2 regions of the Arthrobacter sp. PGP41 genome follow, and region 2 is predicted to be linked to the other one. Evidence: predicted binding sites of a transcription regulator. Region 2 holds the regulator's gene; the other holds the start of a gene.
The links. The regulator Rex, encoded in region 2, represses fermentation and respiration genes when NADH is low (regulators of the CRP and FNR family bind a similar motif). The targets are predictions, from matches to a motif close to CTTGTGAANNNNTTCACAAG.
Positions count from the first base shown of each region.

Region 1: the regulator Rex is predicted to act here: its motif matches at 5,569-5,588, upstream of C3B78_RS11830 (glyceraldehyde-3-phosphate dehydrogenase).

Region 1 covers NZ_CP026514.1:2,597,392-2,605,335, reverse strand. The annotation lists gene epsC (serine O-acetyltransferase EpsC) at 1-137, opposite strand, end outside; gene cysK (cysteine synthase A) at 177-1,112, opposite strand; gene msrA (peptide-methionine (S)-S-oxide reductase MsrA) at 1,177-1,701, opposite strand; gene C3B78_RS11855 (Nif3-like dinuclear metal center hexameric protein) at 1,804-2,805, shown strand; gene C3B78_RS11850 (zinc ribbon domain-containing protein) at 2,926-3,663, shown strand; gene C3B78_RS11845 (YaaA family protein) at 3,745-4,509, opposite strand; RNA gene rnpB (RNase P RNA component class A) at 4,566-4,957, shown strand; gene C3B78_RS11835 (TspO/MBR family protein) at 5,003-5,545, shown strand; gene C3B78_RS11830 (glyceraldehyde-3-phosphate dehydrogenase) at 5,804-7,282, shown strand; gene C3B78_RS11825 (hypothetical protein) at 7,358-7,567, shown strand; gene C3B78_RS11820 (HNH endonuclease family protein) at 7,693-7,944, shown strand, end outside.
Region 2 covers NZ_CP026514.1:3,522,136-3,530,079, reverse strand. The annotation lists gene C3B78_RS16190 (30S ribosomal protein bS22) at 121-219, shown strand; gene C3B78_RS16185 (HAD family hydrolase) at 345-1,163, opposite strand; gene C3B78_RS16180 (glutaredoxin family protein) at 1,253-1,507, shown strand; gene C3B78_RS16175 (redox-sensing transcriptional repressor Rex) at 1,612-2,316, shown strand; gene C3B78_RS16170 (hypothetical protein) at 2,377-3,159, opposite strand; gene C3B78_RS16165 (hypothetical protein) at 3,269-3,736, opposite strand; gene C3B78_RS16160 (YceI family protein) at 3,863-4,411, opposite strand; gene C3B78_RS16155 (histidine phosphatase family protein) at 4,624-5,304, shown strand; gene C3B78_RS16150 (TlpA family protein disulfide reductase) at 5,412-5,945, shown strand; gene C3B78_RS16145 (cytochrome c biogenesis CcdA family protein) at 5,959-6,714, shown strand; gene resB (cytochrome c biogenesis protein ResB) at 6,714-7,944, shown strand, end outside.

The sequences.
Region 1 (7,944 bases), 920 kb from region 2:
AGCCGGTGCGTCAGCCGGTGGATCCAGATGGCATGCAGGCCGGAGTATGCGAAAAAGTTCTCAAAAGAACCTCGAGCCGCCGGGTCGTGTGACCGGGCGGCGTCGAGGTCTTCCTTTAGTCTTGCGAAAAAGCCCACAAAGTTCTTTCTACAGGAAACGGGCGAACAGCGGCTGGATCAGCCGCGGATGTCGTCATAGAGCACGGTGGAGATGTAACGCTCACCGAAGTCACAGACAACAGCCACGATCAGCTTTCCCGCGTTTTCCGGACGCTTCGCCAGCTCCAGGGCACCCCAGACAATGGCGCCGGAGGAGATCCCGCCCAGGATGCCTTCCTGGACGCCGAGCTCCCGGGCCACCCGGACGGAATCCTCAAGCGTGGCGTCGAGGACCTCGTCATAGACGTTGGTGTCCAGGATTTCCGGGACGAAGTTGGCCCCGATGCCCTGGATCTTGTGGGGACCGGGTGCGCCGCCATTGAGAATGGCGGAGTCCTTGGGCTCGACCGCGACGATCTGGACGCCGGGCTTGCGCTCCTTCAGGACCTGGCCGACGCCGGTGACGGTTCCGCCGGTGCCTACGCCCGCAACGAAGATGTCCACTGCGCCGTCGGTGTCCGCCCAGATTTCCTCCGCCGTGGTGGTGCGGTGGATTTCAGGATTGGCTTCGTTGGCAAACTGCTGTGCCCAGATGGAATTCTCGGTGTTGGCCACGATTTCCTGGGCCTTCTCCACAGCTCCGCGCATACCCTCGGAACCCGGGGTCAGGACGATCTCGGCGCCAAACGCCCGCAGCATGACGCGGCGTTCCGTGGACATGGTCTCCGGCATGGTGAGGATGACCTTGTAGCCGCGGGCAGCACCCACCATGGCCAGGGCAATGCCGGTGTTTCCGGACGTGCCCTCAACAATGGTTCCGCCGGGCTTCAGCGCACCGGACTTCTCGGCGGCATCGACAATGGCCACACCGATACGGTCTTTGACGCTGTTGGCCGGGTTGTAGAACTCAAGCTTGACGGCGACGGTGGCATCCAGGCCCTCGCTGAGCCGGTTGAGCTTGACCAGCGGGGTTCCGCCGACCAGCTGTGTCACATCGTCATAGATCCGTGCCATGTACATACGCCTATCTCTAAGGGGTGAATACTGAGGTCAGCCTAACGAGGCCGCGTAACCGTGGCTAAGCGTTAAGCCATGCAGAGTAATATTTCCTGGCCTTGGCGAGCTTGGGGTTGATGATCACCTGGCAGTACCCCTGCTCGGGATGCTTCGCGTAGTAGTTCTGGTGGAACTCCTCCGCCACATGGAATCGGGGCAGCCGGCTGACCTCCGTGACAATCGGATGGGCCCACAGTGCCTGGTTCCGGTCGATCGCTTCCTCAAAGAGGATTTTCTCTTCGGTGGTCTCATAGAACATCGACGAACGGTACTGCGTGCCGACGTCGTAGCCCTGGCGGTTCGGCGTGGTTGGATCGTGCAGGGCGAAGAACATGTCCAGGATGACTTCCGCCGGGATAATCTCCTCGTCAAACGTCACGGCCACCACCTCGGCATGGCCGGTGGTGCCGTTGCAGACGGAATAGTAGTCCGGTTGCGGATCGTGGCCCCCGGTATAGCCGGACACCACCGAACTGACGCCCTTGGTCTTCTGGTAAACGGCGTCGAGGCACCAGAAGCAGCCTCCGCCTAAAACAAAAGTTTTCATGACCTCTTCAATGGTTGGGGGCCCGGGAAGATTCCCCGGCCGTCTTGGGGAGGGGGCTGTAAACGTGCGGTCCGGGGGGCCCGATGGGGTAAAACTAAGACTATGGAACCAGCGGACACCGACGTTACCGGCCCAGACAACATCGGCGGCGGCGTCAACGGCGGCGGCGTCGATCATGACGGCGACAAGAACGACGGCGACAAGAACGACGGCGGCACTGGCAACGGCGGCGCACCCTCCGGCGGGCAGGGGGCGGCGGAGCCGGCGGAGGCTCCCACACTGGGTGAACTGCTCCTGGCCGTGGAAGAGCTGTGGCCCGAATCCCTGGCAGAGAACTGGGACGAAGTGGGATTGGTGGCAGGCCATCCGTCTGCGCCCGTCACCAAGGTGATGTTCGCCGTCGACCCAACCCTGGAAGTCATTGAAGAGGCGGTGGAGTGGGGCGCGGAACTCCTGATCACCCACCATCCCCTCCTCCTGAAGGGCGTCACCAGCGTCGCCGCCACCACCCCCAAGGGCCGGGCCGTGCACCGGTTGATCGAGTCCGGCACCGCATTGCTGACCGTCCACACCAACGGTGATTCCGCCGTCGGCGGCGTTTCCGACGTCCTCGCCGACGCACTCGGCCTCCAGGACGCCGCCCCGCTCACCGTGGCGGCAAACGGCCTTCCGGAAGAGGGCATCGGGCGGGTGGGGGACCTGGCGGCGGCCATGACCTTGGGCGATTTTGCTGCCCGCGTGTTCGGGATCCTCCCGTCCGTCGCCGGGGGAGTGCGGGTTTCCGGCGACAAGGACGGCCTGGTCCGGCGTGTCGCCGTGTGCGGTGGTGCCGGTGACTCCCTCTTTAATGAGGTCAGGGCCAGCAACGCGGACGTCTATGTGACCGCCGACCTCCGTCACCACCCGGCGTCGGAAGCCCGGGAGGCCGCCTTGAATGGCCGGCCCTACCTGGTGGATGTATCCCATTTCGCCAGCGAGTGGCTGTGGCTGCCTGCCGCTGCGGCGGCGCTGGGCAATGTCCTCGCCGACCAGGGCCATGACGTTGAAATCCAGGTCAGCACCACCAACAGCGATCCCTGGGACTTCATCCTGACTCCCGGCTAAGCCTCGTGTGCGGGGTCCGGCGGTGACGCAGCGAGGCAGGGGAGCGGGCCAGGCGCTAGAGTCTAGGAAGCGCCGACCAGGTGCCCGGCCCCGGCCGGTAGGGATCAAGCGGAGGTAAATGTGGCGAAGGCAGCACCGGCGGAACAGTTGAAGTTGCTCGAGCTGCAGGGGCTGGACGCCAAGCTTAAGTCGCTCGCCAACCGCCGCCGCTCCCTGGAAACCGATCCCCGCATCAAGGACTTGGAGGCGGCCCTGTCTGTTGCCAACGGTGAGCTTGGCGCGGCGAAGGTGGCTGTCCATGACGCCGAGGCTGAACTGAAGCGGGCCGAAGCGGACGTGGAACAGGTCGCCTCGCGGATCCAGCGGGACGAGGCGCGGCTGAACAGCGGCACCGGATTGTCCAAGGACCTGGTGGCCCTCCAGAAGGACATCGCCTCGCTCAACAAGCGTCGCTCGGACCTTGAGGACATTGAACTTGAGGTCATGGAGCGGCTCGACTCCCTTCGGGCCAGGCAGGCGGCGCAGCAGGGGATCGTGGACGATATCCAGGGATCCTTCGGCACCATCCGTGCCGGGCTGGATGCGGAACTGGCCGAGGTGGAGGCGGAAGCGCGCGGGCTCCGCGCCCAGCGCGCCGAATTCGCTGCAGGGCTCGACGCCGGCCTGCTCGCGGTCTACGAAAAAACGCTCGCCAAGCGGGGAGTGGGCGCCGCCCGGCTGTTCCACGGCACGTCCGAAGCCTCAGGCATGAAGCTCAGCCCCGGCGACCTGGCCGAGATCAAGGCAGCCGCCGCCGACGACATCGTCTTCTGCCCGGATTCCGGCGCCATCCTGGTGCGCTCGGAGGAGTGGGCCTGACCCAACTAAGTAGCGCTAAGTGTCGTTTTGGCGGCTCATAACGACACTTAGCGCTACCTAGTTGGGGGAGGGCGGGCGAGGTCAGCCCGGCAGGATGATGTTCAGCGCGTGGGGTTTCCGCGGGGAACCTTCCACGAGCTCTGCGTCCCACACTTCCCGGGCGGCCTTTGCGAGGTCCGACGGCGTCGCTGGAGCCTTGCCCCGCCGGGCCAGCAGGTGCCGTGCCAGTTCGCCGCGGGTGTGCTTGGCGAAATGGCTGACCACTTTCCGCACGCCTTGCACCTCGGTGAACACGTTGACCGTCACGGTCTGCGCCGGCGGCGGCGCCCACGCCGCGGCGTAGGTGCTGGACCGGCAGTCAACCAGCAGCTGCCCCCCGGTGAGCGGCGCCAGCGCACTGGACAGGTGCGGCTTCCAGAACGAGGCAAGGCGGCCGACGTCGGGCAGTGCCGTCCCCATCGACAGCCGGTATGCGGGCACGGCGTCGCCGAAGCGGATGGCGCCCCAGAGGGCGGAGATCACCAGCACCGACCCGTCTGCCTTGCGCCGCTGCGCAGGGGTGAGCGTCGTGTAGCCCAGCGCGTCGTACAGCACGCCGGAATAGATCTGGTGGGCAGGAGCCGCCGGTTCAGCGTGGAGCCTGGTGTTGCGGTCGACGTCGTCCTTCAGCGAGGCCCCGACCCCCAGCAACGCGAGGGCGTCCTCGTGCGCGCTCACCGTCCCCAGCGCGTCGAGGACCTTGGCGCGGCAGGAATTCAGGTCCGGGAAGCTAAGGGAAGGCCAGTCGACGGCGGAACCACGGACCGCAGGTGTCTTGCCTTCGGAAGGGGGGAGCAGAATCAGCACCGTCCGATCCTACCGGCGCAGGGAAAGCGGCGCCGCGCCGGTAGACTGGACATGGATGGGTTGACCAGGCGGCCGCGCGTCACGCAAGTGGCTCGAGGAACGTCCGGGCTCCGCAGGGCAGGGTGGTGGGTAACGCCCACTCGGGGTAACCCGCAGGCCAGTGCCACAGAGAACAGACCGCCTGGGTCGCGCCGGTTTGAAAGCGGCACGAACCAGGTAAGGGTGAAACGGTGGTGTAAGAGACCACCAGCTTCCCGGGTGACCGGGAAGGCTAGGTAAACCCCACCCGGAGCAAGGCCAGACAGGACACGTTTGAGGGCTGCCCGCCCGAGTGTCCGGGTAGGCCGCTGGAGGGCGCCGGCAACGGCGCTCGTAGATGGATGGCCGCTACTCCCGCACCGGCAACGGGGCGGGAGCACAGAACCCGGCGTATCGGTCAACCCATCCACCCATTCCGGTTTGACCTTGAGAGTTGTGTTGGGGATCCTGAACCGTGCCTGCAAATACTGACCCGCCCTCCGGATATGGAGCCGCCCAACCGCGAGGTTCCGCCCGTGGACGTCAGGCCGTTGCCCTGGCCGGGTTCCTTGCGCTCTCCGCTGCCGCCTGGGCCCTGGCCTCGGTCCCCATTATCCTGAATTCCGGCGGCTGGTTCGCGGGGTCGGTCAAGGCTCCCTGGATGCCGCCGGGGTGGATGTTCAGGAGCATGTGGACGCTGCTCTACGTCGGGGTTGCGGTTGCCGCCTGGCTCGTCTGGCGCAAAGGCGAGCTGAGGGGAGGCGCCCTGGCCGGGTACCTTCTCCAGCTGGTGCTCAACGCCGCGTGGCCGCTGGCCTTCTTCGGGCTTTTCCCGGTGTTTGGAGCAGCCGCACTCTGGGCTGCTTTCCTGGTGATTGCCGGACTGGCGGCCTCACTTGCCTACCTCGTCGTGCGGTTCGGTCCGGTGAGCCCGGCTGCCGGCCTCCTGCTGCTGCCCTATTTTTCGTGGGTGGTATTCTCGGCCAGCCTCAATCTCTATTCGGCCATCCACAACTGAGGTCCCGGACGCAAGGCCCCTTCCCTGTGAGTGATTTCACGTGGTTCCGGCCTGTTCGGGGAGACCGGCCAACTTAGAATGGAGACCGGACGCAGGAGTTCTTCCGCCCGGGTTGTGTTCGCAGCCGGCGGTTTTTCTTTGCACGCGATCCAGGCGCCTGGGGGCCGACCCCTGCAGGCGCGGGTGCCCCTGCACAGCATGTGGTGGCCGACATCCGTGTACGAGGACGTACACGGCTGAACCGAGGAAGGTATTTCTGTGAGCCAGACGTCAGATTCTTGTCTTGATACGTGGATGGGCCGGGAGGCCCTCGCCGAGGCCATGATTCCGGTGATCGGCCGGCTGTACCGCGAAAACAACGTGGTCACCAGCATCCATGGCCGGAGTTTGATCAACAAGTCCACCATGAACATCCTCAAGGCGCACCGTTTTGCGCGCCGGATGAGCAAGGACGAGCTGCTCCTGGAGGAGACCGCGCCGCTGCTGAACACCCTTGCCGGACTGGAGCTCGGTGCTGCTGCGATCGACATCGCCCGGCTGAACCAGAAGTTCAAGGAGGAGGGCAGCGGCGCCACGCTGGAAGAATTCCTCCGCGCGGAACTTGCCGACGTTGTGGGCAAGCGTGGCGGCGATGACCGCACCAGCACCGACGTGGTGCTCTACGGCTTTGGCCGGATCGGCCGGCTCCTTGCCCGCCTCCTCATCGAAAAGGCCGGTGGCGGCCACGGCCTCCGCCTGCGCGCCATCGTGGTCCGCAAGGGCGCCGACAACGATCTTTCGAAGCGCGCCAGCCTCCTGCGCCGCGACTCCGTCCACGGGTCCTTCGAAGGGACCATCAGGATCGACGAGGAAGCCAACACCATCACGGCCAACGGCGTGCAGGTCCAGGTCATCTACTCGGACAACCCCGCCACCATCGACTACACCGCCTTCGGCATCAACAATGCCCTCGTGGTGGACAACACCGGCCGCTGGCGTGACCGGGAAGGACTGTCCCAGCACCTGCAGAGCAAGGGCGTGGCACGGGTTCTCCTGACAGCCCCGGGCAAGGGCGACCTGAAGAACATCGTCCACGGCATCAACCACGGCACCATCGAGGACACTGACCAGATCGTGTCCGCCGCGTCCTGCACCACCAACGCCATCACGCCGGTCCTGAAGGCCATCAACGACAAGTTCGGCGTCGTGCACGGCCATGTGGAGACCGTGCACTCCTTCACCAACGACCAGAACCTGATCGACAACTTCCACAAGGGTGACCGACGCGGCCGCTCGGCGGCCCTGAACATGGTGATCACGGAGACCGGTGCCGCGAAGGCCGTGGCCAAGGCCCTTCCCGAACTCCTGGGCAAGCTGACGGGCAGCTCCATCCGGGTCCCCACCCCGGATGTTTCCCTCGCCATCCTGAACCTGAGCCTGGAAAACGGGACCACCAAGGACGAGATCAACAACTACCTCCGCGAGATGTCCCTGCACTCGGACATGCGCAAGCAGATCGACTACATCGACTCACCCGAAGTTGTCTCCACTGACTTCGTCGGTTCCCGCCGCGCAGGCATCGTGGACGGCCTGGCCACTGTGTCCACGGATAAAAACGTTGTCCTCTACGTCTGGTATGACAACGAGTTCGGCTACAGCTGCCAGGTGGTCCGTGTGATGGAGGAAATGGCAGGGGTAAACCCGCCATCCTTCCCCGCAAAGGAATCGGCGGCGGCCCTCGCAGCGATCGCTGTTTAGGCCCCGGCCGCCGGTCCCGCGATTTCCCGGCTGATTCCGCTGGAATCGGCCGGGAAACGGGACCACACTGGTGGCATGGACAAAGATTCGACACTTCAGCACGAAACAACCCTTGAGCACGCCCTCGACGTCGCCAAAGCCAACCATAAAGAGGCTGTCCGGCTGCTTGAGGGCGCCCGCGCCGCTTACAAAACGGGCGACGTCGGCGAGGACCGGGTGCGCCAGCTGGAAGGACTGCTGGCAATCGCCGAGGAGGACCTGCGGAGGGTGATGCGGGAGCAGTAACCCCCGCGCGAACACTTCCACCAAAGCTGCCCACCTGCCCTCCACACTGTGGAAAACACCGGGGAGACCCAGGGGGTGTTCTAGGCTCTTCTGGTGCATGATGTCGGCGGAGGCGGCGGATCCCCATGACTGTGAGCTGGTCCGCCTACCGCCGTGCCCGCCGTCGCTCACGGCAGGCCTGGGGCGTCCTGGCAGCGGCTGCCGTCGTTGCACTGGCGGCACTGTCCTGGTTCTTTACTGCCGGCCAGTTTGCGTTGACGGAGCCCGCCGCTTCCGGCCCCACCGAAGCTCCGGTGTTCGACCCCGACTGGATGAAGCCTGTTGTGCCGGTGCATCCCGTGCCCTCCGGTACTGCCATCACCGCGCTGGAACGGCTT
Region 2 (7,944 bases):
GGTACCCTGTTAAGGAACGTTTTACGTCATTGTAAGAATCTGTCAGTTGTTCAGTTCGTAGCTCTGTCCACGAACCTTTTCCATCAGACAGGTACTGCATCTAGTTTGTGAGGAACTTTCGTGGGTTCAGTTATTAAGAAGCGTCGCAAGCGTATGGCCAAGAAGAAGCACCGCAAGCTGCTTCGCAAGACCCGTCACCAGCGCCGCAACAAGAAGTAGCAATACTTCGAACTGCGTGGAAAAGCCCGCCGCCTTCCGAGGTGGCGGGCTTTTCTGTTGCTGCCTGCCCAAACTAGGTAGCGCTAGGTGTCGGTATGGGGGCTCAAAACGACACTTGCTGCTACCTAGATGCGGGGGCCCCGGATGCGGGCGAACCCCTTCCAGAGTCCGTAGACGGCACCGCAGGCCGTTGCTGCCTTGAGCCCGAGCGTGGCTGCCCGGCGGCCTGCACGGAAGTCGTAGACGGGCCAGTTGTTGTCCCGGGCGTGCCGGCGCAGGCGGGCATCCGGGTTGATGGCCACGGGGTGCCCCACCAGGGTCAGCAGGGGGATGTCGTTGTAGGAGTCGCTGTAGGCCCAGCAGCGCATCAGGTCCAGCTCTTCGGCGTCGGCCATGGCCCGGACGGCAACGGCCTTGGCGGAGCCGTGCAGGATGTCCCCCACCAGCCGGCCCGTATACATGCCGTCATGTATTTCGCCCACCGTTCCCAAGGCTCCAGTCAGTCCCAGCCGGGTGGAAATCACGGTGGCCACTTCGATGGGCGTGGCGGTCACCAGCCACACCCGGCGGCCAACCCGCAGGTGCTGCTCCGCCAAGGCTTTGGCGCCGGGCCAGATCCTCGAGGCGATCATCTCGTCGTAGACCTCTTCGCCCAAGGCTTTCACGTCGTCGACCGTGATCCCCGCGGCCAGGGTCAACGCGGAGTCGCGCACCGCATGGACATCGTCGATGTTCTCGCCGCGGGCCACGAACTTGAACTGCTTCCAGGCAAAGCCGGCTGCCTGGGTCATGGTGAAGGCGCCGCGCTGGTGCATCTTCCGTGCAACGTGGAAAAGGCTGGCGCCGCGCATCAGGGTGTTGTCCACATCGAAGAACGCCGCCTCGCCAGGCTGCGGCGCAGCAACCGGCTTGGTGACTACGGCGACGTACTTCTCCTCGGGCATGGACTCGAGTCTAGTCAATCCACTGTTGATTCCACTGCGCTCCAGCGCTGGACGTCGCCGCGCCCGGGCAACGGGGATACCGTTAAGGCATGGCCACACCCCGCGTCCTCCTCATCACCAAAGAAGACTGCCACCTTTGCGAAGACGCGCGCGACGCCGTCGGGCGGGTTACGGCCTCCCTGGGACTTGAGTGGAACGAGGAGTTGGTGGACCACCAGCCGGAACTACGTGAGCGCTACGCGGAGGAAATCCCCGTGGTGCTGGTGGATGGCGTGCAGCGCGATTTCTGGAAGATTGACGAAGCCCGCCTTGAACGCGTGCTCCGGCAGGCAATGGCGCAGTAGGGGAGCAGCTCCTGTGATGGCGCGGGCACCGGCGTCACCTGCTTTGTTGGCAATGCTGATGGGGCTCTAGAGTGGAGTCACAACGCAATGCGAGGGAGGAGCTGGTGGCTTCGCTGGATTCAACTCCCCAGGCTGTTCCGGACCTGCCGGGAGCCACGGGCACGGCAGCCAAGCAGATTCCGCCGGCTGCGGTGGCGCGGCTGACCCTCTACCTGCGCGCCCTCAACACCCTGCTCGCCGAGGGGGTGGAGCGGGTCTCCTCAGAATCCCTCGCCGAGGCTTCCGGCGTCAGCTCCGCAACCCTGCGCAAGGACCTCTCCCACGTTGGTTCGTATGGAACCCGCGGTGTGGGCTACGAGGTGCAGTACCTTAGCCGGCACATCGCCGCCGCCCTGGGACTTACGCACGACTGGAAAGTGGCGATCGTGGGTGCCGGCAACCTGGGCAAGGCCCTGGCCCGGTACGGCGGCTTTGAATCCCGCGGCTTCGACGTAGTTGCCATTTTTGACGCGGACCAGATGGTGGTGGGCAACGAAGTGGGCTGGCTGCGGGTCAGCGATGTGGCGGACCTGGAAACCGTGTTGCACCGGACCGGGGCCAACATGGTGGTGCTGGCCCTGCCGGCCGCCGTGGCCCAGGACGTTTGCGACCGGGTGGTGGCGGCCGGCGTCCGCAGTATCCTGAGTTTCGCGCCCGTGATGCTCCAGGTGCCGGAGGGGGTCAACCTCCGCAAAGTAGACATGGCAACGGAGCTGCAGATCCTGGCCTACCACGCACAGCGGGCGCAGGCCCCGGGGCAGACCGCCTAGCTTCCTTCGCGGTTCTGGCTGCTTCGGGGACCCACGCCCGCAGGGTGGTTTGTGCCCGGACTACCGGCCGTAGGGGTTGCCCATGTTGCCGCCGTACGGATTGGCAAACGGCTGCTGCTTCCGGAAATACGGAGCTGCCGCCGGAAGGTAGAGCAGCACAATGGCCGCGATTCCCAACAGCGTGCCGATGGTTGCGAAACTGGGAGGGCCGAAGAGGCCGAGGACGGAAAGTGCCGCAAAGACGGTGCCCAGGACGCGTGCCCAGTTCTTGCCCTTGCGGACAAAGAATGCCACCAGCAGGTACAGTGCCAGGCCGATGATGGTGAAAACCACCAGGGTGCCGGCGATGACGCCCTTCATATCCTCGTACGTGACCCCCGCGCCGGTGCCCTGGACCTGGCTGTCGAAGACATCGCGGAACCGGGGATCATCCAGCGTGGCGAGGCCGGCAAGCGCCGAGACAACGAAAATGGCGGCCGAGGCGATCAGCAGCCAGAACGAAATGTTGACCAGCTGGGGAACGCCCGTGCTTCCGGACGGCTGCGGCTGCTCCGACGGGTACTGCGCGTAGGGCGACTGCCCAAACGGCTGCTGCCCGTAGCCCGGAGCCCCCGGCGGGTTCTGTCCGTACTGCGGCGGGTTCTGCCCGTACTGGGGTACGCCGGACTGCTGGCCGTACTGGGGTGCGTTCTGTCCGTACTGGGGTGCGCCGGACTGGGGTGCGTTCTGTCCGTACTGGGGTGCGCCGGACTGCGGGGCGTTCTGGCCGTAGCGCGGACCCTGCGTGCCAGGCCCGGACTCGGGATCGTTCGGAACGGGAGGCGGGACAGGGGGAGTACTCATGAGCGTTCCTTTTGCATGTCGGGTTCCAGGGAGGCTGCAGGGAATAGACCTGTGCCCTACCCCCAGCATGGCTTAAGTCCACCGTACCCCCGGGCGGACGGCTTGTGGGTCATTCGGAAGAGGTATTCCCGCGCCGTCCTGCTGCGGCAAAGAAGGCCTGGGAACGGGGCAGCCAGAGAAGGACCGTAGCGGCCAGGCTGATGAGGGAGGCAGCCCAGTTGCCCGCCTGGCCCACGCCCATGGCCCCGTTGGCAACGGCCAGGACCAGGGTAATGCCGGTGAGGGCCGTCAGGCCCAGCCGTGCCCGGCGCTTCCCCTCTTTCATGGCGAGGGCGAACACGATCTGGGCTGCCCCCACGCCGGCCGCCAGCACCATGAGCAGCAGCACCAGGGTCGCGGCTCCCGGCGCAGCAACAAAGAGCACCAGGGACGCGAGCATGCCGAGGATTCCTCCCAGCAAGCCCAGCATGCCGCCCATGAACCAAATCCAGAACGAGACCTTGAGTCCGGTGGGAAGGCCCGCCACCGCGAACATCCGGGTGAAACCGGTCCGGGGCGCGCTGGGAGAGTTGCTCATGGCCCTCACTGTAAACCCCTCCGGCGAGGGGGAGGGGAGCGGGGAACCTAACGGGGAACTTAAAAGGAGGCACCCCGGCACCGGACTGCGGAAGTCCAGTGCCGGGGTACCGGCAGGAAAGGCGATTTACGCTGCGGGAGCGATGAACGCCAGTTCCAGGTTGATGGCGACCTTGTCGCTCACCAGGACGCCGCCGGTCTCCAAAACAGCGTTCCAGGTCAGGCCGAAGTCCTTGCGGCTGATGGTGGTCTCAGCCGAAACTCCGGCGCGGGTGTTGCCGAACGGGTCCACGGCCACGCCGTTGAACTCGGTGTCCAGGGTGACGGGGCGGGTGACGCCCTTGATGGTCAGGTCGCCGGTCAGCTCGTAGCTGTTGCCCTTGGCCACCAGGCCGTTGGAGACGAAGGAGATCTCGGGGAACTTCTCCACGTCGAAGAAGTCCTCGCCCTTGACGTGGCCGTCGCGGTTGGCATCACCGGAATCGAAGCTGGCCGTGTTGATGGTGGCGTTGATCTTTGCGCCGGACACGTCCTCGGGAAGGTCCAGGGTGGCTGCGGCTTCCTTGAACTGGCCGCGGACCTTGTGGATGCCCGCGTGGCGGACGGTGAAGCCGATCTCGCTGTGGGAGTTGTCCAGGATCCAGGTGCCGGTGGTGACGTCTGCGGGAAGTGCCATGATGTTGCTCCTTGTGTGTGCGTGCTGTCGGGGTCTGCCATTGAAGCTTCATCTGTTGAAGTCTCAACTAACTGCTGCATCCAGTATAAACATGCATTTGCATGTTTCATTCCCGCCTTCGGAACATTTCTTCAAAAACTTCAGTTCTACTGTTTGTAGAAAGCCGTGCAGGAGATTTCGGATCGCACGCCATCTTTGAGAAACTGGTAAACATGCCCCAAGCCACTGTCCATCTGCTCCGCCACGGCGAGGTCCACAACCCTGACGGCGTCCTGTACGGAAGGCTGCCCGAATTCCACCTCTCCGAGCTGGGGCAGGAGATGGCGAGCATGCTCGCCGAGCACTTCCGCCGCCGCGCTGCAGGCGGTGCCCGCATCACCTACCTGGCGGCATCGCCGCTGGACCGTGCGCAGGAAACTGCACGGCCGACGTCGGACGCCCTCCACCTGGAAATCCACACGGACGAGCGGATCATCGAGGCGGAGAACTATTTCGAGGGCATGAGGGTTACCAAGGCGGAGCTGCGCCGGCCCAAGCACTGGCCGCGGCTGGTCAACCCGCTGCGGCCCTCGTGGGGCGAACCCTATAAGAACCAGGCCGCCCGGGTGATGGAAGCGGTGCAGGATGCACGCCTGCGCGCCATCGAACTGGCAGCCGGGGACTTCGGAACGGACGGGCCTGAAGCGATCATGGTCAGCCATCAGCTCCCCATCTGGGCCACCCGGCTGAGCGCCGAGGGCAGGCCCCTGTGGCACGATCCCCGGAAGCGTGAGTGCACGCTGACATCCATCACGTCGCTGGTGTTCGACGACGACGGCGCGCTCCTGCGCGTGCAGTACAGCGAACCGGCGGCTTCCCTTCTTCCGGGTGCGGCAAGCACCCCTGGAGCCTAGTAGTGACCGACAGTAATAAAAGGAACGGGCAGCTCCCTGCGCCCGTCACCTCCCGCCGCAGCCTGCTCGCTGCCGGCGGGCTCGCCCTGACCGCCCTGACCCTGGGAATGTCCGGCTGTGCGCAGGAGGATGCCTTGGCGCAGCAGGCCAAAGCGGGGGACAACAAGAACTATGTGGCCGGGGACGGGTCCGTCACGGAGTTCGCCGCCGGAGACCGCAAGTCCGCCATCCAGGTCAACGGCACCCTGTTCAACGGCACCGCGGTTGCGCCCGCCGACTTCCAGGGCAAGGTGACAGTCCTGAACTTCTGGTTTGCCGCCTGCGCCCCCTGCCGGGTGGAAGCCCCCATCCTGGAAGAGCTCCACCAGGAGTTCAAGGACCAGGGCGTGCAATTCTTCGGCGTCAACCTCCGGGACGAGAAGGCCACGGCAGAGGCTTTTGAGAAGAACTTCAACCTGACCTACCCGAGCTTTGACGACAAGGACGGCGGCGTCCTCCTGGCCGTCTCCGGCCTGGTTCCGCCCGGCGCTGTTCCCACCACCCTGGTCCTGGACAAGCAGGGCCGCGTGGCCTCCCGCGTCCTCGGAGAAGTCCAGAAGGGCACCCTCAAAGCCCTCGTCGCCGCCGCCGTGGCAGAGTAGCGGCGGCCGGACCGTGAACAGCCCCTTCGCCGAAGCCATCCTGAACGGCTCGCTCCTCCTTGCCATCCCGGTGGCACTGCTGGCCGGACTGGTCTCCTTCCTCTCACCCTGCGTCCTGCCCCTGGTTCCCGGGTACCTGGGCTATGTCACCGGGCTGAGCGGCGTGGACCTGGAAAAGCAGAAGCGCGGCCGGATGCTGCTCGGCATTGGACTGTTCGTGCTCGGCTTCTCCGTGATCTTCGTCCTGTTGGGCGGAGCCTTCGGCCAGTTGGGAACCCTCATCACGGGCACGCAGAACGCCTGGATCACCCAGCTCCTGGGCGTCCTGGTCATCGTCATGGGCGTGGTGTTCATGGGCGGCTTCAGCTGGCTGCAGCGCGACGCCAAGATCCACGCCAAGCCGCCGGCCGGGCTGTGGGGCGCGCCGTTGCTGGGCCTGACCTTCGGGCTGGGCTGGGCGCCGTGCATCGGCCCCACCTACTCCGCCGTCCAGCTGCTGAGTCTCTCCGGCGGCTCCTCCGCCGCCAAGGGCGCCTTCCTGGCCTTTGTCTACAGCCTGGGCCTGGGCATTCCCTTCCTGCTGATCGCCCTGGCGCTCCGCCGGGGAATGGGTGTGATGGTGTTCTTCCGCAAGCACCGCCTGGCCATCCAGCGCATCGGCGGGGGCATCCTGGTGGTGCTGGGCCTGCTGATGGCCAGCGGCGTCTGGGGGACCTGGGTGACCGAGCTCCAGTACTGGTTCCAAACCGATGTGAAGTTGCCGATCTGATGAGCGAGCGCGTGAACGTAGACAAGAAATCTTCCGCCCCGGAAACTGGCGCCGGTGTGCCAGGGCCCAAGGCGGACGCCGCGCTGCCGGCCCTGGGCCCCAAGGAGATGCTGCGCTGGGCGTGGACCCAGCTGACCAGCATGCGCACGGCGCTTTTCCTGCTCCTGCTCCTGGCCGTCGCGGCCGTGCCGGGCTCGCTCTTCCCGCAGCGCCCGGCCAATCCGTCCATCGTCACCCAGTACATCAAGGACAACCCGGACTACGGAAAGCTGCTGGACACCCTGCAGCTGTACGACGTCTACTCCTCGGCCTGGTTCTCGGCCATATACCTGCTGCTGTTCATCTCGCTGATCGGCTGCGTGGTGCCCCGCGCCATTGCCCACTACAAGGCCATGCGGTCCCAGCCGCCGCGAACCCCCAAACGCCTCTCCCGCCTGCCCGAGTACGGCACACTGGTCATACCGGCCGACGCCGGGATCCCGGCGCCCGCGGCCATCCACAGTGCCGCCGGGCTGCTCAAGAAGCGCGGCTACCGCGTCGAGGTAAGGGACGACGACGGCGCGCGGCCGTCTTTGGGAGCCGAGCGCGGGTTCATGAAGGAAGTGGGAAACCTCGTGTTCCACACTTCCCTCATTGGCGTGCTGGTGTCCGTGGCCGTCGGCGGCCTGTTCGGCTACAGCGGCCAGCGCATCCTGGTGGAGGGCGACACTTTCGTGAACACCCTGGTGGGCTATGACCAGTTCAACCCCGGCACCAATTTCCAGTCCGGCCAGCTGCAGCCCTACTCCATCCAGCTGGACAAGTTCGACATCACCTTCGACCGCGAGTCCCAGGGCAAGTTCGGCCAGCCCATCGATTTCTCGGCGTCAGTCACTACCAAGGAAAACCCGGACGCGCCCGCGCGCCAGGAAACCCTGAAGGTCAACGATCCCATCACCCTGGGCGGCACCAGCATCTACCTCACCGGCAACGGCTACGCTCCCGTGGTGACCATCCGGGACGGCGCCGGCAACGTGGCCATGCAGGGGCCCGTGGTGGCGAAGCTGCAGGGGGACAACTACTACTCTTCCGTGGTGATCAAGGTTCCCGACGCCAAGCCCGACCAGCTGGGGTTCGCGGGTTTCTTCCTGCCCACCGCCTTCGTCACCAACGAAGGGGTCTCCTTCAGCGGGGACCCGGAGCTGTTCAACCCGCAGCTGACGCTCAACTCCTATTACGGGGACCTTGGCC